4 regions of the Litoribrevibacter albus genome follow, and region 3 is predicted to be linked to each of the others. Evidence: predicted binding sites of a transcription regulator. Region 3 holds the regulator's gene; each other region holds the start of a gene.

Region 1 (6,099 bases), on a different contig from region 3:
CAATGGCCAGACCGGCATTTGAAGACACTGCACCGGTTAAGATACTGAAACCACTTACCGTCATCACATTACTGACGCCAGGTTCGTTTTTGATCGCTTCGGTCACTTCATGCATGACTTCCCCGGTACGAATCAGCGCAGCACCAGCCGGTAGTTGAATATCCACCATGAAGTTGCCTTTGTCTTCATTCGGAATGAAGCCCATAGGCAGAACCTTCATAACCCCACCGATAGAGACGAAAATGACCGCCAGAGTAATGCCAACCAGCATTAACTTACGGATACTGATCGCAACTATGCGGCTGTAGGAATCCGTCAGGCGGTCGAATAAACGGTTAAACGCACTAAAGAAGGCATTGGTTTTACCCGTGTGAGGTTTGAGTAAGGTCGCACACAGTGCCGGGCTTAACGTTAATGCGTTGATGGAAGAAATAATCACCGCCACTGAAATCGTTACTGCGAATTGGTTGTACATCTGGCCAGTTATACCAGGCATCATGGAGACAGGAACGAACACCGCCAGCAGAACTAAGGTGGTTGCTACTACCGGACCGCTCACTTCTTTCATAGAAATCCGCGTGGCCTCTACCGGATTGAGCCCTTCTTCAATGTGCCGTCGGACGTTTTCCACCACCACAATGGCGTCATCCACAACAATCCCCACTGCGAGAATCAGACCGAATAAACTTACCGTGTTGATGGAGAAGCCAAGAGCCAGCATAACGGCAAAGGTACCCACCAACGAAACCGGAATAGCAATGGCAGGAACTAACGTAGAACGCCAGTCTTGCAGGAAGATAAACACAACCAGAATAACCAGTAATACAGCTTGGAAGAGGGCCGTTACTACTTCATCGATCGATGTCTTAATGAAACGAGTGGTGTCATAGAGAATGTCGTACTCGATGCCTTCTGGGAAGCGAGAGGAGAGTTGCTCCATTAGTGCATAGACATCTTCCGCTACATCCAACGCGTTAGCATCTGGCGATTGATAGACCGCTAGAATAACACCCGGTTTGTTATTAAGTTCGCCATACCAACTGTAGCTTGCAGAACCCAGCTCAATACGAGCGATGTCTTTCAATAATACGCTGGAACCGTCACTGCGGGATTTTACGACCAAATTCTCAAACTCATCCGCCGAACTTAATCGACCTTTGGCGCTGAGAGTGTATTGGAACTGTTGATCGGCAGGCGATGGTGCACCACCTAGCTGACCAGCGGGAACCTGGACATTCTGCTCGGATACTACCCCTTTGAGGTCATTCACGGTGATGCCTAGCGAGGCCATCTTGATTGGGTCAAGCCAGATTCGCATACCGTATTCGTTTTCACCCAGAATGGATGCATCACTGACGCCATTAATACGCGACAGATCATTCAGTACATTGATGCTGGTGAAGTTTGAAAGGAAGAGCCCGTCATAGGTGCCTTCGGGGGAGTACAGGTTTACCACCAATACCATGTCTGTGGATTTCTTATCCACAGAGACTCCCTGCTTGACTACGTCGGCAGGCAATATGGAGTTAGCACGGCTTACTCGGTTTTGAACGTTGATTTGAGCAAGATCCGGATCGGTCCCGACCTCGAAGGTGACGGTCAGATTGTATGAGCCGTCGTTGGCACTTTTGGAGGACATGTACAGCATGTTCTCAACGCCATTCACTTCCTCTTCAATAGGGGCTGCGATGGTTTCTCGAACAACTTTAGCATCGGCACCTGGATAGGACGCCGTGACCTGAATAACCGGAGGAGAGATTTTTGGAAACTCTGCAATCGGCAGCAGTTTCATGGCAATCAAACCCGCAAGGGAAATCACAATGGAGATAACGAAAGCGAATTTTGGCCGACTGATGAAAAATTGGCTAAACATTAAATGCCCTCGTCTTAATGCGTTTCAGGCAATTGGGCTGGAGTACTTTCAGCCTTACCACCGACTCGGACTTTTTGAAGACCATCAACGATGATCTGTTCACCTTCTTTCAAACCAGAGGTTACAGTCAGCATAGTGCCCTGATTTTGACCGACCTGGATCGGACGTTTTTCAATGACTTGGTCCTGACCCAGAACAAGTACAAATTTACCGGTTTGGTCTTCCTGAATGGCTTTTTGAGGGATCACCAAACGGTTCACCGCGTTCCCTTGCTCAATGACTAAGGTTACGTGTTGACCTGGTAACAGGAAGCCATTCGGGTTTGGAAAAACAGCTCTAACTTTGATCGTACCGGTATTCTGATCGATGCGGTTATCCAGGAAGTTGAATTTCCCAGTGTGTTGGTATTCTGAACCCGTTGTTAATTGCAACTTGGCTACCGGTTCTGAGACGGGTTTACCTTCGGCTTTTTCTTTTTGGCGTTCTTCACGATACTCAATCAATTCACGTTCACTGACCTGGAAACTGACGTACATAGGATCAGCCTGAACCAAGGTTGCCAGAGAGGTTGATGACGTAATCAAGTCACCAATACTTACTTGAGCCTGACTGAGAGTCCCCGTAGTTGGGGCTTTGATCTGGGTGTAACTAAGATTTAATTTTGCGGTTTTTAATGCAGCTTCTGAGACTTTGATTGCCGCTTCCGCTTGTAATTTCTTACTGGTCAACTGATCCATTTGGGATTCGCTGATGGCCCCTTTTGAGATCAACTCCTTGCCTCGTTTGTAGTTACGGCTGGCTTCGTTCAAGGCCGCATTATCCTGAGCCACTTTCGCTTCGGCTTTGGCTACTTCCGCTGCGTAGGTGTCCTGATCGATTTCGAACAGTAAATCACCTTCGTTGACTTTGGCACCATCGGCCACATGCTGCTTGATCAAATAACCACCCACTCGGGCCTGGATGTTAACGTCCTCTTTGGCTTCGGTTTTACCGACGAATTCTTTGGTTGGACGAACTTCTTTAAATGTGGCAGCAATGGTGCTGACTTTTGGAAGAGGGGCATTGGCTGGAGTTTGTGTGTCATTGCCACCAGAACAGGCAATAAGAAGCATACTGAGAAGTGCTAGGCTGGAACGTTGAAATGTCTTCATTTGGAATCCATCATCCTTGTGAACAGGCAGTCATTAAAGAGGCTCTATCGTATCTTAAAAACAGAATGTTGTGCAGAAGATATCAAAGAGTAGACGAGAACCGTCACATGAAACTAAAATATTAACAATACTGTATTTATGTTCAGTATTTGCGGGCTTTTAAATAGACTTCTGAAATGCCATTGAGTTCCTGATATGGGTGACATTCCTTTAAGAAAGATCATACACATCGATTGCGACTGCTTTTATGCAGCGGTTGAAGTGCGTGATAACCCTAAATTGGCAAACTTGCCAATCGTTGTTGGCGGAAATCCCAATGGTCGAAGTGTGGTGGCAACCGCAAGTTATGAAGCGCGGAAATTTGGCGTTCGTTCGGCGATGTCGTCCGCTCAGGCGCTGAAGCTGTGTCCTGATTTGATCTTCCTTAAAACACGAATGGATGCCTATCGTGAAGCCTCTCAACAGATACACCGTATCTTTGCCGACTATACCGATTTAATTGAACCGCTATCGCTTGATGAAGCGTATTTGGATGTGACTGATTGCGAACTTCACAGGGGCAGTGCAACGTTGATCGCGGAAGAAATCCGTCGACGTGTCGTGCAGGAGGTGCGTATCACAGTATCAGCGGGTGTGGCACCGAATAAGTTTTTGGCAAAGGTAGCCAGTGACTGGAATAAGCCCGACGGACTGTGTGTCATCACTCCGGCAGAAGTGGATGACTTTGTTGCTAAGTTGCCGGTTGCAAAAGTGCATGGCGTCGGGAAAGTCACACAAGCCAAGATGCAGCAATTGGGAATAGAGACCTGTGGACAACTCAGAGCGTTTTCTTTGATCGATCTGGTGGAAAAGTTCGGAAGCTTTGGTCAGCGCTTGCATCAACTCGCATGGGGAATTGATGAGCGTCCGGTTCGCAATGAACGGCGTCGTAAGAGTTTGAGTGTTGAGCACACGTATGAGCAGGACTTGCACAGCTTTGATCAAATTCGAGCGGCCGTACCCGATCTGCTTTCGTCGTTAAATCAGCGTCTTGAAAAGCGCCTGGATGATGATTACCTGGTCAATAAATACATCGTTAAAGTGAAGTTTAATGACTTCGTGCAGACCACTTTTGAAACTCGACTGGATCAATTGGCTCGATCAGCCGGATCGGAAACTGACTATCTGGAGTTGCTGAATGTGGCTTATCATCGACGGGATAAACCCGTTCGATTATTGGGGATCGGGGTTGGTTTGAAGGATATGAAGGATTCAGAAGAGTTAACCCAGATGGATTTGTTCTCTTCTGACCTTTGATTGACGCATGAAACCAGTCATGAGGAAGAATGAAACCAATAACGAGTAAAAAAACTGCCGCTTGGTTCTGTTTCCCCTAAAGTTCGGCTTGGTAAGGCTTTTTGCCAGCCAGTCGAATGACTTTGAATTTCTTGTTGTTGGCCAGTTCATCAACCTTTTTAAAGTAGTGTTTGGCTTTGCTTTCGATGGGAATAAAGGCGTTGACCACAAAGATCGCTGCGCCTCCTGAGACGAGCAATCGTCTGGCTGAAGCCAGAAAACGATCAGTCAGTTCACCTTCCACAGAGAAGCCTTGATGGAAAGGCGGATTACACACCACAACATCAAATTTTTGATCAATGCCCTCAGCACAGTTTGCCGCAATGATCTCACCTTCTAAATCGTTTGCCGCTAAAGTGGCTTTTGCTGCGGTGATGGCCGCCGCATTGTTGTCGGTGCCGACTAAGGTTTTGAAACCAAATTGAGGCATACTCGATAGCAAATAGCCGTAACCACACCCGAGATCAATTACGCTCTGGGTTACCTGATCTTTGGATAGATTCAGTCGTTTCATGAATTCAGGCATTTGCTCGATCAAATAAGCGCTGCCTTGATCCACCTTATTCCAGCCAAAGACACCCGGCTTACTGATCAGTGATAAGCCGTTCTGTTGGTTAATCTCAATCAGTTCCCGGTAATTCTTGTCATCTAAAGACGGTTCATCAGAATGCTGATTTTTCAGTTCAGCGATCCAATCGTCTTTGGATATCTTTTCGATGTGTTTTTCAGCATTCAGGTATTTAGTGGCTTTGTCGACGTAGGTCTTAATGCCTTCGTTCTTTCCGCCCGCCAAAACTAGCTTGCCGTTAGGCTTTAATACCTGGGCCGCTTGGTTGATGACGTGGTGAACAATGGCTTTTTCTTTCGACACTCTATAGAGCACAAGATCAAAACCGGATTGTGGTAAAGCATCAAATTCGAAATCACTGTAGTGGCAAGTAAGGCCATCTTCGGTGAGGGAATTCATTTGATCAACACGGTTGGTGATGAAAGTAATACGGGACGTATCACCCAACTGGCTTGGTGTTAAATGCAGGGCGTGCTCATCGACGACCCACAGTACCGGGCCAGAACAGGCTTTAACTGCCTGGATAAATTCTTGATAGATCAGGTTCACTAATGAATGCTCTCAATTTCTTCTTGGGTCAGAGGTCGGTATTCGCCGGGTTCCAGGTCCTCATCCAGAACGATGTCGCCAATTCTGGAGCGGTGCAGCTCAAGCACTTCATTGTCTACTGCTGCAATCATCCGCTTCACCTGGTGATACATGCCTTCAGAGATAGTAAGCTCAATCTCGGTAGACGTGATGACCTTTACTTTCGCAGGTTTGGTTCGGCGATCTTCACTTTTGAAATAGATGCCGGTTTCCAGGGTTTCGATGGCTTTGTCGGTGATGTCCTGATTCAGCTCTACTTGATAGGTTTTATGACAGTCATGGTTCGGACTGGTGACTTTATGAGCCCACTTACCATCATTGGTCAGTAGCATCAAACCTGTGGTATCCAGATCGAGACGACCAACCGGGTGAAGCCCTTTTCCTGGCTGATCAATCAACTCCAATACTGTTGGATAGAAACCATCTTCGGTGGCGGAAACAAAGCCAGCCGGTTTGTTCAGCATGAAGTATTGTGTGCCTAAGTGTTCAATCTGGGTATTGTCGATGGCAACACTTTGATCAAGTGATACGTGCAGTGCGGCATTGGTAATCACTTTACCGTCTACCGTAACCATTTTCTTTTT
Region 2 (6,099 bases), on a different contig from region 3:
ATTGAGTGGGGTGCATGGGTGGCGTATTCCTGCAACAGACCGACCTGTTGAGGACCCATGCCGTCACCGATCATCATGATGACGTTCTTAATTTTTGCCGGTTCTGCCGACTCTGCATTATCCGTAGTTTGGCAACCGCTCAGTGCAGTTAACGTCAGTGCTGTGGTTGCTACAGCTGCACCTGAGATCAGTGATGCAATGGCTTTTTTATTGAATAGTATTTTCATCGTTCTTCCGATATGTAAAACGTGTGAGTTTTGAATCCTTTCGCTATTCCGCGTTAGATATATTGCAAATCAGTGACCAAAAAACACTATTTCGGTGACACTTTGATGACAGGAATCGTTTTTTATTGAATAAACGTTTAGTAAATGACTTCTCTAAAGGCGGATCGGATACGGGAAGAAGGTAGGGATGCCTACTGTATTTAGTTGTTCATTGTTTTTCAAAGGATTTTTATCTTTGATATGCTCTGGGATAAGTCACTTTTCTACCCATGTTCCAGGGTATATGCACAGAATCGGGCTAGCTCTGAGTGCGTGAAGTACGCTTCTTTGCTGTGGATGATCGGCGTTTTTTGGTGAATTTTCTTTGAGGAGACTCGATGGGCTGAAGCCTGCCTAGACTGGTGGTTTTTGCCTGATGAATTAACTCATGCAAATTGACTTCCAGTGGCTGCATAAAGGCTTGGTAATTGAGTGTGCGTTCGCTGATACGACTCAGTTGTGCTTCCCAATCGGCTGTCATGTCCGGCGTGGTAGCTTGTTCAGGCAGTGCTGCAATCAAGGATTTACCCGTTTGTGTGGCGCGAATTTGTTTGCCTTGGCGACTAAGAAATTTTCGCTTAAAGAGCAGTTCGATGATGGACGCTCGTGTCGCTTCGGTGCCCAAACCATCTGTTTCGCGCAGCACTTTTCTGATCTCTGGATCTTTCACATACCGGCTGATGCCTGTCATGGCACTGAGTAAGGTTGCATCGGTAAAAGGCTGGGGCGGTTGGGTGTGTTTCTCCTGAAGCTCCGCTTGGTGAGATTGCAGTGCTTGTCCTTTTACCAGCTCCGGGAGAGGGGCTTTTTTGTCAGACGGCTGATCGCTCGATGACCCTTGGAAAAGTGCCTTCCAACCGAGATCTATATCTTCTTTGCTTTGTGCGGTGAATTTTCCTTGTTGAATATCTATCTCAGCTTTACGTTCCTGATATCGATAAACGGGATAAAACAGCGCCAGATATTGGCGAGCAATCAAACGATAGACCTGCTGCTCAGCGGTGGATAATTTGTTAATCGGCAGTCGTTTTTCGGTGGGAATGATCGCATGGTGCGCTTCGACCTTTTTATCGTTCCAGGCTTTGGTTTTGATGCGACTGTCGGCATTCGAAATGGCGTCTTGCTGATCTTCGATATTGTTCTGTAAGGCACCTAAAATGTTTGGAGCCTGAGCGTGATGATCCTCTGGCAAATAACGGTTGTCGGAACGAGGGTAGGTGATCAGCTTGTGTGTTTCATAGAGTGACTGACAGGCATCCAATGTCTGTTGAGCCGATAAACTGTATCGTTTTGAGGCGTCAATTTGCAGCGCAGAGAGGTTATACGGCAATGGCTGCGCTTGTTGTTTGTCTTGGCTTTGGTAATTCGTCACTGTCGCCGGTTGATGGCTGATGCGTTGAATAACGTTTTCTGCTAGGGCTTTGGACAGTACCCGGCCGTCCTCATCCATATAGGGCTGGCAGGCCTCGCTGGGCTGCCATTTTGCAGTAAATGCCTGGTTTTGCGCTGTGGATAAGTGTGCGATCACTTCATAAAACGGTTTGGAAACAAAGTTTTCTATCTCCTGATCCCGTCGTACCACAAGCCCAAGAATGGGGGTTTGGACCCGCCCGACAGACAGTACTGAATTGTAGCCGGACTTTCGACCTTGCAAGGTATAAGCGCGGGTCATGTTGATACCGTAGAGCCAGTCTGCACGGGATCGTGCCAGTGCCGATACCGATAGCGGAACAAAGGACTTATTGGGTTTAAGCTGAGTTAACGCGCTTTTTACGGCCGACAAGTTGAGGTCATTGATCAGTAAACGCTGCGTGTTGGCCAGTTTGGTTTTAGGCACTTTCAGATAGCTCAGCACTTCATCAACCAGTAGTTGACCTTCTCGATCCGGGTCGCCTGCGTGGACAATTTGTGATGCATCCTTGACCAGCTTTCTTAGCACCGATAATTGTTTTCGTGTTTTAGGTTTGGGTTGCAACTGCCATTGTTCTGGCAAGATAGGTAGGTGCTCCATCCGCCATTGTTTGAACTTTGCATCGTAGGCGTCCGGCTCCGCTTGTTCCAATAAGTGGCCAATACACCACGACACCACATCACCATTGGCGGCGGTGATAAAGCCGTCTTGTTTTTTGAGTGGTTTCGGGAGTGCGTCGGCAATAGCGCGACCTAAACTAGGCTTTTCGGCTATGTAAAGGATCATAAGAAGACTTAACCTGTATAAATAAACAGTACAACTATATCGGCCAGCTCATACAGAGTCAAAATACTTAACTATACTCACATGGAATAGAGCGATTATCGCACAAGTTATTTTGATATAACGAGGTAGTACAATGAAACGAATGGTTGTGGCTGGTTTGTCTATGTTGTTGTCTGCTGGAGCTGTTATGGCGGAGCAGACCGTCACGTTCACCTACGAGAATGTTGACTCTTACCCGTGGAACATGAAAGACGGTTCCGGGGTTGATTTGATCTTACTTAAAATGACCGACGACGCACTGCCGGACGTCTCGTTTAAATACATACAGGCACCTTGGCAACGTTGTCTTCATAATATCGAAAACGGCATCACAGAAGGCTGTTTTACTGCGAGCTTTAAAGAAAAGCGTCTCCAGCACGGGTATTATCCTGGGACGCATACGGGGGGCGCAGTTGATCCGAATTTACGACTGCATTCTTCCAGCTACTCGCTCTACGTGAAGAAAGATTCAAACATTGATGTGACTGGTAAAATGACCATTTCCGGGTTGACCGGTAAGGTGGCTGCGCCTGCAGGCTATTCCATCGGGGATGACCTCGCCAAAGCCGGTTATCAGGTGGATGCCAAGTCCTCAAAAACATTAAATAACTTTCAGAAGCTGGTATCGGGTCGGGTTGATGCCGTAGCGGCATTGACACTTAATGGAGACAACATCCTGGCGAATGATGCAACGCTGAACAGTCAGCTGAAAGCGATCAAAACGCCGCTGGTGGATAAACCCTATTATCTGATGCTCTCCAAGCAATTCGTTAGCGCCAATAAAGAATTGGCGGAGAAAATCTGGATGAAAGCGGCTGAAATTCGAGACTCCAAGGCGTTTCAGGACAAAGCCGGTGAGTTCTTAGCAAAGTAGTTATTCTTTAATCCTAGTACGTTCGCTGGTCGATCAACCCAGCGAACGGATTCTTTCTTTACTCTGTCTGTTTTTCTGGTTTTATATTCCTTGTCCTTTGAAAGGTGATTTGTAATAGCGTTAACTGCATCTTCGGGCGCCAAGTCGTTTCGTTGTAGACTGATGGCTCCAATCTTCGAGAACCACGGAACAAGGTGATTGAATGCTCAAGCGTGAACGTTACGAATGTGCCAGCTGTGCTTATCTCTTTCCTACCAAAGACGCTATTGATGGCTATCCTCACGGTTACCCAACTGGTTTTCTCTGCCCTCGATGTAAGGTCAACTTAGTTGAAACCTCAGCATCCGATGAGCCTGATCAGCTTGATTTTGGATGGAGCTTCATGATTTTCAGCGGGCTTTTGATTGCTTTTGCAGATCATATTAATTGGGTCACTCACTTTGAAGGGCCGTTGCTGAACCAGGCAATGAGTGTGTTAAGTGTTTGGCTGCCGGTGTATCTGGTGTTTGTCGTGATAAATCGTAACGCACTGTTTTCGGCGAGGGTGATATACACAAGGAAAGTACCGAAGGGTTAGGGACTTTCCTGGAATGAAAGGCTGCCTACACAAGCCCTTGAACATCGGGGAGGCGATGAAGAAGAAACATCACCGGCCGACCTCTAAAAGCCGGTAAATCAAAGTGACTCATACCCAGTACGGTGTCTTGGTCAATCTGTCTGAATTCATCCGTACAGTGTTGCCAGATATGCGGAGCCGTTGAGTCGTAGGTCGCAATGGCGCCCTGTTTTCCATCCAGCTTGTGAGGTTGAGTCTGGATTCGCATTTCAGGACCTTTATAAATTTGGCCTTTTTTGCTCAAAATATTTAAGGCGTAATCACCAAAAAATTGCTTTCCTTTCCATCCTGGTAATCCGGATACACTCAGAAATAACCGCTTAAACGGCGTAAGAATTTTAGGTCCGGGAAGTTCGGCAAGATAGACTCCGTTTAACTCGGTTACTGGTTCAAGTCGTGGAAATATATTGATTAATGATCTCTCTGATCGGACGTTATAGTGAGGCATGTGGTTTTCTCTTAGGGCTTGAATCTTGGGTTTTTCCAGCTTGGTTATATTTCTGGCTAACAGCGTGAATCTTTTTCCACCCTTCATCCTCGTTTTTCTGGTTGATTCGCCGCAAAACGCTCTGCCATTGCGGTGATCGTCAAACTTGGATTTACGCCAATATTGGCCGGGATACTGGAACCATCAACAACAAATAATCCTGGATAACCATGTACTTGATGATCTGTCGAGATCACACCGTCGTCTTGGTTATGCCCCATCGGGCAACCACTAAGAACATGTGCAGTGGTTGACATAGCACCGACGGATTCCATAAAACCATTCATAGCTTTGCCCCCGGATTGCTGTGCGAAGATCTTCGTTAAGGTATTTGCAATTGGTAAATAGCTTGGGGTTTCATGGCCTGGATTCGGTTTTGACACCAGACGTTTTGTTCGGGACCACCAAGGGCGTTGGTAGGTCAGTTGTAAATGGTTATCAAGATCCTGCATGACGGTGAATAAGCTGACACGTTTTTCCCAGTGTTTTGCAAATAAGTTCTGAAGCATTAATGCAGGCGAAAGCACGGTGGCAAATAAGGTTTTCAAGGCTCGGATGACAGGTCTGGAATCACTCACCAAAGGCCCGTAGAAATAACGAATGAATCGATAACCGGCATCAATACGATTCTGGGTCGCGTGTGTATTGGCGTCAGGATGAAAATCGGTGGAAATGGTCGCGCCGTCTGATATGTCTGTGCCTTGGGGGTGCAATACTGCAGTGATGGCTTCAGAGTTGGTTCGGACAATCTTGCCTAAGGTATTTGAGACCTTGGGCAGTGTTTTATAGGCTTCCTTGTTCTTAAACAACAAATCCAAGGTGCCAACAACGCCAGCTGATAACACCACGTTTTTAACTTTGAGTTGTTTTAGCTTTTTACCATTTGATGCCTCTACCAATGAAACAAGGTAACCCTCTTCCGGTAGCGGCTCAATCTTATCCGCCTTATGTTCCGGTAGAATTTCCACCCCTTGTTTTTCTGCCAGGTACAAATAATTCAAATACAACGCGTTTTTTGAATTTGTTGCACAACCCGTTAGACAACCTGCACAAAATGAACAGCCTTCGCGTTCAGGACCTTCGCCATTGAAATAAGGGTCTGGATGCTTCTTGCCAGACGAGCCGAAGTAAATGGCATTCGGCACGGATGCGAAGGTTTCGGCGACCCCCATCTGTTCAGCCGTTTGCTTTAGATAACGGTCTTGTAGGGTTTGTTTGGGGTTTGTGGTTACGCCTAACATGCGTGATGCGGTTGCCAAATGTGGCGCTAACTCAGTTTCTAGATCTAAGTTAAGATGTTTAAGGGTGGCATCTTGATAGAAGGCTTTTTTAGGTGGCAGCATGACCGCCCCCCAAACGATGCTTCCTCCACCGACGCCAACGCCACCAATAATCCCTACGTGCTTGAAAATGTGCTGAACAAAATATCCTTTTAGCCCGAACTTGGGTGCCCACATCAATTTCGAGAGTTTTCTTTTTCCTTGTTTGATCTCCTCTGGACCAATCCGTCTGCCTTGTTCAGCAATAGCAATCTTCCAGCCTTTCTCCGCCAAGCGAAGTGCTGATGCAGACCCTCCAAACCCCGAGCCTACAATCAAATAGTCATAATCAAACATCTTG
Region 3 (6,099 bases):
CGATTTTAGCTCTGATGTCTTTGGTCTAGGTTCTCATGCCAATGATTTCCAAATCAGCAAAGACGGCCTGTATATCTATATCTCTGACGCCAGTATTTTAGCGAAAACCCCTGCGGTGGTTTTTTATAATGTGGAAACTCAGCAAGCCCGTCGTGTGCTTGAGAATGATGTTTCGGTAAAAGCAGGGGCCTATGAGCCCGTGGTTCAGGGAAGGGAAATGACCTTGGTAGGCTTGTTTACTATCAATCCAGGTGTGGATGGTATTGCTTTAAGCCGGGATGGCGAAACCTTGTATTACGCTTCTGTCAGTGGGGATATGTTGTATTCACTGCCGACGAGACATCTGAAATATGCGAAAGCTAATGACCATATCTTGATGGGGTTTGTAAAACCGGTTGGGCGAAAGACGATGACGGATGCTATGTCTACGGATGATCAGGGGCGGCTTTACCTCACCGACATTGAGCACTCTGCAATTGTGAGAATGTCTGCAGATGGACATCGAGAAACCTTGTTAAAAACAGAGACTTTACGCTGGCCGGATGGTCTTAGTTTTGGCCCGGACGGATACCTCTATATAACCTGCAGTGCTCTGCATCAGGTTCTCGGAAAGCTACCTTCTGATATTCGAGATAAGGCGCCGTATCAGGTCTATCGTGTAAAAACCGATGCGACGGCTTTGGCTGGACACTAATCTTTACTCGGGAAGGCTTGCTTCGGAAACTCGGGTTGAGTGAGAAACAGGCCTTTGTCTGGATTCAAAAACAGTGGCAGCATTGCAGCCTATTGACCAAAGCGATGGGCCTTCCCGTTCAGATACGTTTCTTCTTCGGCCGTATTGACACGTTTTAGTGATTCATTACGGTGGGGAAACCGTCCAAATTGCTTGATGATGTCTCTGTGTTGTTCAGCAAAACCGACATAGCTGTCCAGCAAAGGATGTTTTTCTTGTGGGCTTTCACGTTTTAGGGAGGTGAACAAACGAATACAAAGTTCCTGATCTTCCAGGCTCTCTGAATGTTCTAACGGCATATAAAAGAACACTCGATGCTCAATAGGTAATTCCAAATCGGTTTTTTCTGAAAGCCCTAGTTTACATAATTTGAGAGCACGACTGTCGCCGGCAAAGGCACGTTCTGTTCCCCGATAGATATTACGTGTGAACTGATCAAGTAATAGGATTAAAGCAAGTCGACCAGAGCTTGAGTCTTTCCATTCTTTGAGGCCCCGGTTTAAGGCTTCTTCGACTAAATGCCCAAACTGATGACTGATTTCAATGTCGATGTCATTGCCGCCAGACCACCATTTGTTTTTATTCTGATCAAGAGCAAAGCCGTCGGAGTCTAATTCACCAAACCAATAAGAAATAACTTTTGCGATATCGTCCATGTGTTAATTGATTCTCTGCGGGTCGTACTGTATTTGTTTGTCGTTCTGTATAAGTTATGTCTACATTTATGGTTCATTAGTTGTTCTCTGTCCAGTAAAGCAGAGTGTTAACGGCATTTTTGCTCACCTAATTGTTCGGTTAGCCGTTCTCTGAGTGACTGATTTTCAGTAAAATGCCGCCATACTATGCTTTGACATTAAAACGTCTTGCTCTTAAACGGTTTACATAAACACCCATTACCCATAAACAGCGATCATACAAATTAAAGGACGGGCTATGCACTTTGAAGTGGAATTGGAAGTGACTGAACTGGATTCATTGAATGCACTTGAGTTTCTCTGGGGGCATTTTGATCAGCTTTCCAAATCAAAAATTAAAGATGCGATGAAAAAAGGGGCTGTTTTCCTTGAGCGTAAAGGGGAGCGTAGCTGCTTGCGTAAAGCCCAAGCTGAATTAAAAATTGGCGATAAGGTTGAGGTCTATTACGACGAAGATTATTTAAACCGTAAACCTTTCCCCGCAGAGTTATTAACGGATCAATTACAGTACAGCGTTTGGATGAAACCTTCTGGTATGCCAATTGAGGGTGAGTTGTTTGGTGATCATTTATCGCTTCTACGCCTGGCGGATCAGACCTTTGAAGCTGAGCGCGAAGCCTACCTGATGTATGAATTGGCGGATGATTCCAAAGGGGTTTTGCTCATTGTTCATCACAGAAGAGCTGCCTCTACCTTCACTGAACTGCAAGAAAAAGGTGAGCTTAAAGTTAAATATCGCATTGAGGTAGCGGGTGCGATTGAGACTGGTGGAGACGTTTCTGTAGAAACAGAAGACTATGAACTGGCAGGGCGTTATGAGCCGGTTAAATATGTTGAACATACAAAGAGTACTGTACTGGATCTTTATTTAACGAAAGGTGATGCGAAAGACATTTGCTGTTACTTCATGGAGATCGGACATGAAGTATTGGGAGATGAATACATTTCCGGTAATACTGATCGGGATCGGATGCAAGTAGACCTAGTTGAGCTCGATTTTGAATGCCCAATATCCGGGGATTTAATGCACTACAAGGCGTACTAGGCCAGTTTAAGGGTGAGAAGAAACAGATGTATCAAACAAAGCAAGCCTTGAGCTTGCTTTGTTTTCTTCGCGCCAGGCTCGTATTTTATATCTTAAAGATCGCCGTTGCGGATAACGCCAACACCTAACCCTTCAATAAATACAGGTTCTTCGTTGGTATCAATGACAATATCATCGAGCTCTTCATTCTCCGGAATCAGTCGGACTATATTACCTTTACGATCAAGTCGCTTGACGGTGACATCGTCCCCAATTCGAGCTACGACAATCTGACCGTTTCTGACATTTTGAGTTTTGTGTACGGCCAGTAAGTCTCCATCAAGAATGCCTACATTCTTCATACTAAGCCCTTGAACCCTAAGCAGATAGTCAGCTGGAGGATTGAAAAACTCAGGTTGTACCGGGCACATATGATCAACATGTTCTTCAGCTAATACAGGTGAACCCGCAGCTACTCGGCCAATTACAGGAATGCCTTGAATCTGCTCTGGTTCATCATTGGATGATGAAAGGTTTGGATCGTAACCTGGAATTCGCAATCCGCGTGAGGTGCCTGGCATCATTTCAATGGCGCCTTTTTTGGCCAGTGCTTTTAAATGCTCTTCTGCGGCGTTGGCTGAACGAAAGCCTAAGGTTTTTGCTATTTCCGCTCGAGTTGGGGGATACCCTGTTTCGTCGATATGAGCCTTGATGACATCGAGAACTTCCTGCTGACGCTTGGTTAATTTAATCATGACCTGACCTTTTATACAGTTTTGTATATGTATACAGTATATTTTAAAAGGAGTAAATGTGTAGCGGAAATTTTGTTGAAACGAAACAGTAGATTAGTTGACATATCAATCAATAGTTCCGAAGATACGAGGGCCTGGAATTAATAATAATGAATAGGGGTATCTCTTGTTTAAGCACGTCATTTCTGCGGTATCTACTACTGCTTTATTGAGTATTTCTTCGTTCTTCTCCTCAACGGTTATGGGTTATGAGTTGACTCATGAACTCACGGCACAGTGGCGCGGCTTTTTTAATGATGGCGATATGAACCAAAAGCGCTCTGATTTCTCATTGGAATATGAAAGTGACTTCTTTTATGAGCTTGAGTCGGGCGTTGATTCCTTCATTGTTGTGCCAAAGCTGAGGGTAGATCAGCAGGACCCGGAAAGAAACCTGATTGATTTGCAGAAAGCGTATTGGAATCATCTTGGCGATGGATGGGAGCTAAGGGCCGGTATTCATAAGGTGTTTTGGGGAGTGACTGAGTCACGTCATCTGGTCGATGTGATTAACCAGACCGACTTGGTGAGCGCTATTGATCAAGAAGACAAATTGGGTCAACCAATGATCAATACGTCATTTGAATTTGAGTCGGGTATCCTGGATGTCTTTATGCTTGCAGGGTTCAGAGAGCGTACCTTCCCTGGTGAGGATGGCCGTTTTCGTACTTTTATTCCGGTTGATGGCGATTCAACTCATTATGAGTCTTCAAAAGAAGCCTCTCGAATTGATTGGGCTGCGCGTTGGGTTCAAACCATCGATTCAACCGATATCGGCATTTATCTCTTTTCGGGGACGAGTAGAGAGCCGTTACTAGTGTTTAACAATGATTTAACCAATCCTGAACTTGAACCTTATTACCCGGTTATCACTCAGGTAGGTTTTGATTTGCAACACGTCTACGAAGCATGGCTGTTCAAGTTAGAAGCGATACATCGTCGTGGATTTGATTATCCATCCGGAAGTGGAATTGATTCGGATGGTGATTTTGAGTCTTTGGTCGGCGGGTTTGAGTATACACAAGTGGGGATCTTCGAAACCCCAATGGATTTGGGGTGGATTGCTGAGTATCTCTATGACAGCCGTGGCAAGGATGATCCTTTGGCTGTATTTGAAGATGACTGGTTTGTTGGATGGCGTTTGGCATTCAACGATATTAATGATAGTGAGCTGTTGGCCGGTATTATAGTTGATCCAAGTAGCTCGGAAAAAACCATAGGGTTGGAATACAACCAGCGATTGTCTGATTCACTTGCGATTGCAGTGGAGGGCAGAACGTGGTTTGGGGGAGACAAAGCTCCGGATACCATGCAAGAGGCTCTATTGGGGCTGCAAGCTGGCGAGTCGCAAGATAAATTGGCTTCTTTGATGAATGACGACTATGTCGAGCTGAGTTTAACTTACTATTTCTGATCGTTATTCCTTCTTTTTCCTCTATTTTCTATCTGTCTATTGGGTGGGATTCCCGATAGACAGACGTTTATCCGTCCTTCTTAGCTTGGTATTCTAGGTTGAACATTCTAATCTGATAGTAATTTCTTGTTTCCTTTCCTTGACATGTATTGTGTTCAAACGTATGTTTTAAACAGTTGTTTTTAACGGAGACGCAGTGATGGCCAACGGAAATACGGTCGATAAAATACTAGATGCCGCACAAGAGTTGTTTGCAGAGCGGGGTTTTGCTGAGACATCTCTTCGAATGATCACCAGTAAAGCTGGGGTAAATCTCGCAGCAGTTAATTATCACTTCGGCTCAAAAGAAGCTTTAATTCAAGCAACCTTCTCTCGATTCTTAACGCCATTCAGTCGCGAATTTAAAGATCAGCTCTCTGCCTATATACAGCAGGTGGGGGAGGAGAACATCGATATTGCGCACATGATTGCGGTATTGGCCTCTTCTGCTCAGGTTGTTGCTGAAAGAAATGATCAGAGTGTGGCGGTTTTTATGCGTTTGATGGGCTTAGCCTATGCTCAAGCGCAGGGACATCTTCGTAATTACTTAAAAGAGCACTATTCGGATGTCTTTAAGCCATTCATGAGAACTTTGAAAACTGCGTGTCCAGAGATGACGCCTATTGAATGGTTCTGGCGTATCCACTTTGTGTTGGGGACGTTAGCATTCACTATGTCCAGTGTGGATTCTTTGCAAGCGATGGCGGCTAATGATTTATCCGTAGATAGCCAATTTAAGGATATGATCTCGTATTTAGCCAAATTTGTCAGCGCAGGGCTGATGGCATCTGCTACCTAATATCGATTTCTTGATGTAATTTAAAGTGTGAACTGTACCTCCAAATTACATTTGGTAATATTAAGACCCCCTTGGGGATGTTCCGCCTGTGCTAACATGTTGCTCTATGTTTTATGTGGCCCGGGCCCAATATAAGACACACAAGAACAATAATAATTAATTTATCTACATTACTAAGACGCTGAGGCCTTTGCTCTAGCTTCTTGGAATGATGCTCATATAAGGGTGGCGAATGGTTGGTAGCCCAGAATCTGTATTCAGTTTAAGTGAACTGAGAAAAACAATTTCCCAATTACCTCTGATTGAATCCAAGATTAAAGCGGTTCCCATTGAGCCCTATTATTTACAACGCTCAAATATAGAGAATCCGTTTAATAAACCACATACAACCTTGGCGTTGGTTACTGCTCCTGCCGGGACTGGAAAATCGATAGTTCTAAGTCAGTGGTATCATGATTTGATCGCTAAAGATGAGAAGGTATGTTGGTTAAGTCTCTCTCGGGATGATAATGATCCTGTTCGTTTCTTTTCTTATGTAATCGCGTCACTTCAACGTACTGAGCCGTATATCTGGCCGGATCTAGATGCATCTTATCGTCGG
Region 4 (6,099 bases), 220 kb from region 3:
TGTTTAATTAGAAGGCGGGTTTGGTGATGTCTGTTTTTTGATAGTGAGTCATCTTACCATCCTCGAAGAAAACACGAACTGAGTAGGCTGTACGTTCTTCATAGCCTGGTTTCTCACTGTGATAGTAATCCCACTGATTCGGGTGGAATGGGTCTTTGATGACAGGAGTGCCAAGTACGAACTGGACTTGTTTTTCAGTCATTCCAGGCTTTAACAGTGCTAAAGATTCATCTTCTATAATGTTGCCTTGCTGAATTGTTAGCTTGAACACATTGAGAGAAGAGCAGCCAGATAGTAGACTGAACGTCGACAAAATAGAAATAAGTAGTAAAATCGTTCTCATTTTAACTTGATACATTGCCTTAACATTTGGGCTTCCGATATTAACCATAGATTTCTGAGATTACAAAGATTATGGCGTCTGAAAATAACGAATTACGCAAAGCGGGCTTAAAAGTAACGTTACCACGAGTGAAAATCCTTCAGATTTTAGAAGGATCAGGTAGCCGCCATATGAGCGCAGAAGATGTTTATAAGTCTTTGATTGAAGCAGGAGAAGATGTTGGGTTGGCAACGGTTTATCGCGTGTTAACTCAATTTGAGTCAGCAGGTTTAGTGGTGCGTCATAACTTTGATGGTGGTCATGCTGTGTTTGAATTGGCCAAAGGTGAGCACCACGATCACATGGTTAACCTTGAGAGTGGTGAAGTGGTTGAGTTTTTCAATGAAGATATTGAAAAGCTACAGCATGAAATTGCTGAGAAGCATGGCTTTGAGTTGATCGATCACAGCTTGGTACTTTATGTTCGTAAGAAATAGTATCTGGTAGCTAGAATGCTAAAAAGCCGCATCTCATCAGATGCGGCTTTTTTATGGGATGTGCTATTTGTATTGGTCAGAATTGGTAGCTTAGTTACACCAGCATTTCTTCAGCAAGTTGTAATGTGGCGTCTGTCATTTGTTGTCCGCCCATCATTCTGGCAATTTCCTTGATTCTTCCTTCTCTGTTCAACGGCAGCATTTGCGTTGAAGTGGCTTCGTTGGTCAATGTTTTGCTGGCTTTAAGGTGTTGGTCGCCTTGAGCTGCAACTTGAGCTTGGTGTGTAACAGAAATAACCTGTCCGTTGCTACCAATGGTTTTAAGTAATTCGCCAACAATTTCGGCGGTCGCACCACCAATTCCTACATCAACTTCGTCAAAAACAAGGGTTGGTATCTGGCTTCTTGACGCGTTGACGACTTGAATGGCAAGACTTATTCGAGAAAGCTCACCGCCCGAAGCAACTTTTGCTAGGGATTGATAAGGCTGGCCCGGGTTTGAACTGACTTCAAACTCTACATAATCCATGCCGGCTGAGGAGGCTTTGTTTTCCTCCAATGCATCAATTCTTGTTTTGAACTTACAGTGGTTCATCCCTAAGCGAGCTAGTTGGGTTGTGATGCATTGATCAAATTCTTGTGCGGCCGAAACTCTCAAGTCGTGAAGCTCAGTTGCCAGTGACAGGTAGAGTGATCTGGTTTCTGTCTCTCTGGCTTGAAGGGTTTCCAGTGACAGATCGCTCTCTAGCAGTTGGCTTAATTCTTCTGCAACCTGCTGATGAACAGAGGGAATTTCATCGGGATTGATTCTGTGCTTTCGTGCCAGATCATGAATGTCGGTAAGTCGTTGGTTTAAAATGCTTAACTGTTCCGGATTTATTTCCAGTGTTTCATGGTAGCTAAGTACTTCATTGGATGCTTCTTCAATATTGATTAACGCCTGAGCGTACAGCTCTTTTGCTGAAACAAGGCTTGGGTGTTGATCGTCGATATGGTCAGTCAGGCTTGAAATCTGTCGAAGTAAATCTCTGGCGCTTGTGGAGGCTGGGCCACTTTCACCGTTGGTTAATTCATAGACTTGATAGCTTTGTTGCTTGAGCTCTTCCGCTTGGGATAAACGGTGGTGTTCCTGTTCTATCTGCTCTAATTCTCCTTCTTGAAGGTTTAAAGTATCGAGTTCTTCGAGCTGATAGGTTAAGAGTTGCTTCTTGTCATTGAGTTCGTCTTGTTGACTGGCTAGCTGATCCAGTTGTTTTTTCGTCGCTTGCCACTGTTTAAATGCTTGTTGCGTTTCAAGTAAATGCGACTTATGAGCACCGAAGTTATCAAGCATATGAATATGTGCGTGTGCTTGCATTAATGTTTGATGGGCGTGTTGGCTGTGTATTTCTACCAGTTGTTCGCCAAGGGTTCTTAGCTTGCTGATAGGACTGGGGCGGCCATTAATGTAGCCTCGGGAACGTCCTTCTTTCGTGATGACGCGACGAATGACACATTGGTCTTCATCATCAAGATCTTCTTGAATGAGCCATTGTTGGACTTCAGGGAGATGATGGATATCAAAACAGGCTGATATTTCTGCTTTTTCTGCGCCGTATTTTACAACTCCTGAATCCGCTCGATCACCAGAGGCCATACAGAGTGCATCAAGCATGATTGATTTACCTGCGCCTGTTTCACCGGTAATTACGGTGAGCCCGTTTTCAAGTTGTAGTTCAATGTGATCTGCGATAGCGAAGTTGTGTACAGACAGGGATTGAAGCATGGCTTTGGCCTCATAATTATCATTTCTGGTTATTTATACAGTAAAAATACTGTATATCAAGTGTTTTTGTACAGTATTTGTTCTGTTTTTTAAGCAAGTGTTGGGGTGAGTAAGGTGTTTTAGAAGAAAAAATGGCTTTTTCTTTGATGAAAGCTTGAACTTTTTCAATTCATCCTTATTAAGCGAGTAATTCAAATTTTGATAGAACGAATAAATCTTTGTTGGAGTGATAACTGATGTCTCAAGTGGATCAGCCAGAAGAACAGTTGAATGAAACAGTGAATGAGTCCGTTGAATCTATTGATTCAACTGAAGAGCAGCTAGTAGCAGATGCAGAACAGGTCGATGTAGCTGCGCTACAAGCTGAATTGGAACAAGCAAAAGCTGAGTTGGCTGAAGTACGGGATGCATCTTTGCGTGTTCAGGCGGAAATGCAGAATGTACGTCGCCGAGCAGAACAGGATGTGGAAAAGGCTCATAAGTTTGGCATCGAAAAGATGGCAAAAGAGTTGTTGGACGTTGCTGATAACCTGGATCGTGCACTTCAGGCATCTGAATCAGAGAAAGATCAAGAAGTGATCAAACCTCTGTTTGAAGGTGTTGCGATGACTCGCGATGGTCTGGCTCAAATGATGGCTAAGTTTAAGATCGAAGCTGTTGATCCTATGGGTGAGTCTTTTAATCCGGAATTGCATCAGGCGATGTCTATGATTGAGCAGCCGGATGTGGCTGCTAATACAGTCATTGCTGTTATGCAGAAGGGATATACCTTGAGTGATCGTCTTCTTCGTCCGGCGATGGTTGTGGTAGCCAAAGGTGGTAAACCACAGGTGGATACGGAAGCTTAATTTCTCTTCAAAAATGGTGAAATTTTTACTTTTTAAGGGTTGAAACGCAGAAAAGCGTCCTTATTAAGTTAGCAAGCAAAGAATTATGACCGATAGACGGTCACAGTAAGAATTACGGAGTTAAAAGCTATGGGTAAAGTTATCGGTATTGACTTGGGTACTACCAACTCATGTGTGGCTGTTCTAGATGGTGAAGCACCAAAAGTTCTAGAAAACGCTGAAGGCGGTCGTACTACACCATCAATCATTGCATACACTGAGGATGGTGAAATTTTGGTAGGTCAGTCGGCTAAGCGTCAGGCTGTTACAAACCCTGATAACACATTGTATGGTGTTAAGCGTCTTATCGGTCGTAAGTTTGATGAGAAGGCTCTTCAGGATACGCTTAAGCATTTCGCGTTTAAAGTTGAGAAAGCGGACAACGGTGATGCTTGGGTAAACGTTAAAGGTGAGAAGAAAGCACCACCTCAAATTTCTGCAGAAGTTCTTAAGAAAATGAAGAAAACTGCAGAAGACTTCTTGGGTGAGCCAGTCACTGAAGCGGTAATCACTGTTCCTGCATATTTCAATGACTCTCAGCGTCAGGCTACGAAAGATGCTGGTCGTATTGCTGGTCTTGAAGTAAAACGTATCATCAACGAGCCAACTGCTGCAGCTCTAGCCTATGGTATGGACAAGAAGCGCGGTGACTCTGTAATCGCGGTTTATGACTTGGGTGGTGGTACGTTCGATATCTCCATTATTGAGATTGCTGAGGTTGATGGCGAGCACCAGTTTGAAGTGTTGGCGACCAACGGTAACACTGCACTGGGTGGTGAAGACTTTGATGAGCGCTTGATTGAGTATTTGGCTGCAGAGTTTAAGAAAGACACTGGTATTGATCTTCATAATGATCCACTAGCTGTTCAGCGTCTTAAAGAAGCGGCTGAGAAGGCAAAAGTTGAGTTGTCTAGCAGTCAGCAGACAGATGTTAACTTGCCATACATCACTGCAGATGCAACAGGTCCTAAGCACCTTAATGTAAAAGTAACTCGTGCGAAACTTGAGTCTTTGGTTGAAGATCTGGTTAAAGAAACAATCGAGCCAGTTCGTATCGCATTGCAAGATGCTGGTCTTAAAACATCAGAGATCGATGATGTGATCCTGGTTGGTGGTCAGACTCGTATGCCAATGGTTCAACAGGCGGTAACTGAATTCTTCGGTAAAGAGCCTCGTAAAGATGTGAACCCAGACGAAGCGGTTGCAGTAGGTGCATCAATTCAGGGTGGTGTTCTTTCTGGTCACGTTAAAGACGTACTTCTTTTGGATGTAACGCCTCTAACGCTTGGTATCGAAACCATGGGTGGTGTATCAACGCCATTGATTGAGAAAAATACTACGATCCCAACGCGTAAGTCTCAGGTGTTCTCGACTGCGGAAGATAATCAGTCAGCGGTAACGATTCATGTTCTTCAGGGTGAGCGTAAGCAAGCGTCTTTGAACAAGTCTCTAGGTCGTTTCGACTTGGCAGACATTCCACCGTCGGCTCGTGGTATTCCTCAGATTGAGGTGACATTCGATATTGATGCGAACGGTATCTTGAATGTATCGGCGAAAGACAAGGCGACTGGTAAAGAACAGTCCATCGTGATTAAAGCCTCTTCTGGTCTTTCTGATGATGAGATCGATGCAATGGTTCAGGACGCTGAGTCTCACGCAGAAGAAGACCGCAAGTTTGAAGAATTGGTTCAAACACGTAACACCGCAGACGGTCTTGTTCACGCTTCTCGTAAAATGATCGATGAAGCGGGTGATAAGGCGACAGCTGATGAGAAAGAAGCTATCGAAAAAGCCATCTCTGAATTAGAAGAAGCAGTTAAAAATACTGAATCTACTAAAGAAGATTTGGACGCTAAGATCGAAGCGCTATCTCAAGTGTCTCAGGGTTTGACTCAGAAGATGTATGCTGAGCAAGCACAAGCTGCGGAAGGTCAGCCAGAAGCAGATGATGCAGCGGCAGGCGATGATGTTGTAGATGCTGAGTTCGAAGAAGTAAAAGACGACAAGAAGTAATTCTTGATCGATAAAAGCCTGCCAAGCTCTGAGTTTGATATATTTTATCAAATGGGGGAGTTCGGCGGGCTTTTTCGTAGGTTGGTTTGTTTAAGAGAGTGACCTGCAGAAATATGGGCCTGAAAAGGTGTGTTCTGCGTTTGTTTATAGGTTATCGAAACTCGTTACATAGGTAAGTTAGGGTTATGTCGAAGCGAGATTATTACGAGGTTTTGGGTGTTTCTAAGGATGTGTCAGAGCGTGACCTGAAGAAAGCCTTTCGCCGTATGGCGATGAAGTACCATCCGGATAAAAACCCGGATGATGCGGAAGCAGAATCCAAGTTTAAAGAAGTTAACGAGGCATATGAGGTATTGTCTAACGCCGAGAAGCGTCAGGCGTATGATCGTTTTGGGCATGCCGGTGTGGATCCAAGCCAAGGTGGCGGTGGATTTGGTGGTGGCGGTGCCAACTTCAGTGATATCTTTGGGGATGTATTTGGTGACATCTTTGGTGGTGCTGGAGGTGGCGGTGGTCGTACACGTGCTCGCCGTGGTGCTGATTTGCGTTATCCGCTGGATCTTGACCTGGAAGAAGCGGTTCGTGGTGTCACAAAAGAAATTAAGATTCGCACTC

Evidence for each region. The regulator LexA, encoded in region 3, represses DNA repair genes until DNA is damaged. The targets are predictions, from matches to a motif close to TACTGTNTANNTANACAGTA.
Region 1: a site for LexA is predicted at 3,153-3,172, ahead of dinB (DNA polymerase IV). Genes of this name have one in related genera too.
Region 2: a site for LexA is predicted at 2,475-2,494, ahead of QQL66_RS16030 (DNA topoisomerase III). Genes of this name have one in related genera too.
Region 4: a site for LexA is predicted at 2,608-2,627, ahead of recN (DNA repair protein RecN). Genes of this name have one in related genera too.

What each region holds. Positions count from the first base shown of each region.
Region 1 is NZ_BSNM01000011.1:100,270-106,368, reverse strand. Features, by position in the region: gene QQL66_RS07590 (efflux RND transporter permease subunit) at 1-1,873, opposite strand, end outside; gene QQL66_RS07585 (efflux RND transporter periplasmic adaptor subunit) at 1,888-3,024, opposite strand; gene dinB (DNA polymerase IV) at 3,220-4,320, shown strand; gene QQL66_RS07575 (methyltransferase) at 4,397-5,476, opposite strand; gene rsuA (16S rRNA pseudouridine(516) synthase RsuA) at 5,476-6,099, opposite strand, start outside.
Region 2 is NZ_BSNM01000016.1:275,374-281,472, reverse strand. Features, by position in the region: gene QQL66_RS16035 (alkaline phosphatase) at 1-227, opposite strand, end outside; gene QQL66_RS16030 (DNA topoisomerase III) at 526-2,463, opposite strand; gene QQL66_RS16025 (substrate-binding periplasmic protein) at 2,597-3,376, shown strand; gene QQL66_RS16020 (hypothetical protein) at 3,579-3,953, shown strand; gene QQL66_RS16015 (hypothetical protein) at 3,979-4,527, opposite strand; gene QQL66_RS16010 (GMC family oxidoreductase) at 4,524-6,095, opposite strand.
Region 3 is NZ_BSNM01000002.1:359,422-365,520, forward strand. Features, by position in the region: gene QQL66_RS01705 (L-dopachrome tautomerase-related protein) at 1-694, shown strand, start outside; gene QQL66_RS01710 (DUF924 family protein) at 784-1,389, opposite strand; gene QQL66_RS01715 (pseudouridine synthase) at 1,667-2,473, shown strand; gene lexA (transcriptional repressor LexA) at 2,566-3,207, opposite strand; gene QQL66_RS01725 (hypothetical protein) at 3,374-4,660, shown strand; gene QQL66_RS01730 (TetR/AcrR family transcriptional regulator) at 4,860-5,498, shown strand; gene QQL66_RS01735 (LuxR C-terminal-related transcriptional regulator) at 5,731-6,099, shown strand, end outside.
Region 4 is NZ_BSNM01000002.1:140,006-146,104, forward strand. Features, by position in the region: gene QQL66_RS00775 (outer membrane protein assembly factor BamE) at 8-358, opposite strand; gene fur (ferric iron uptake transcriptional regulator) at 415-819, shown strand; gene recN (DNA repair protein RecN) at 914-2,584, opposite strand; gene grpE (nucleotide exchange factor GrpE) at 2,821-3,432, shown strand; gene dnaK (molecular chaperone DnaK) at 3,562-5,484, shown strand; gene dnaJ (molecular chaperone DnaJ) at 5,670-6,099, shown strand, end outside.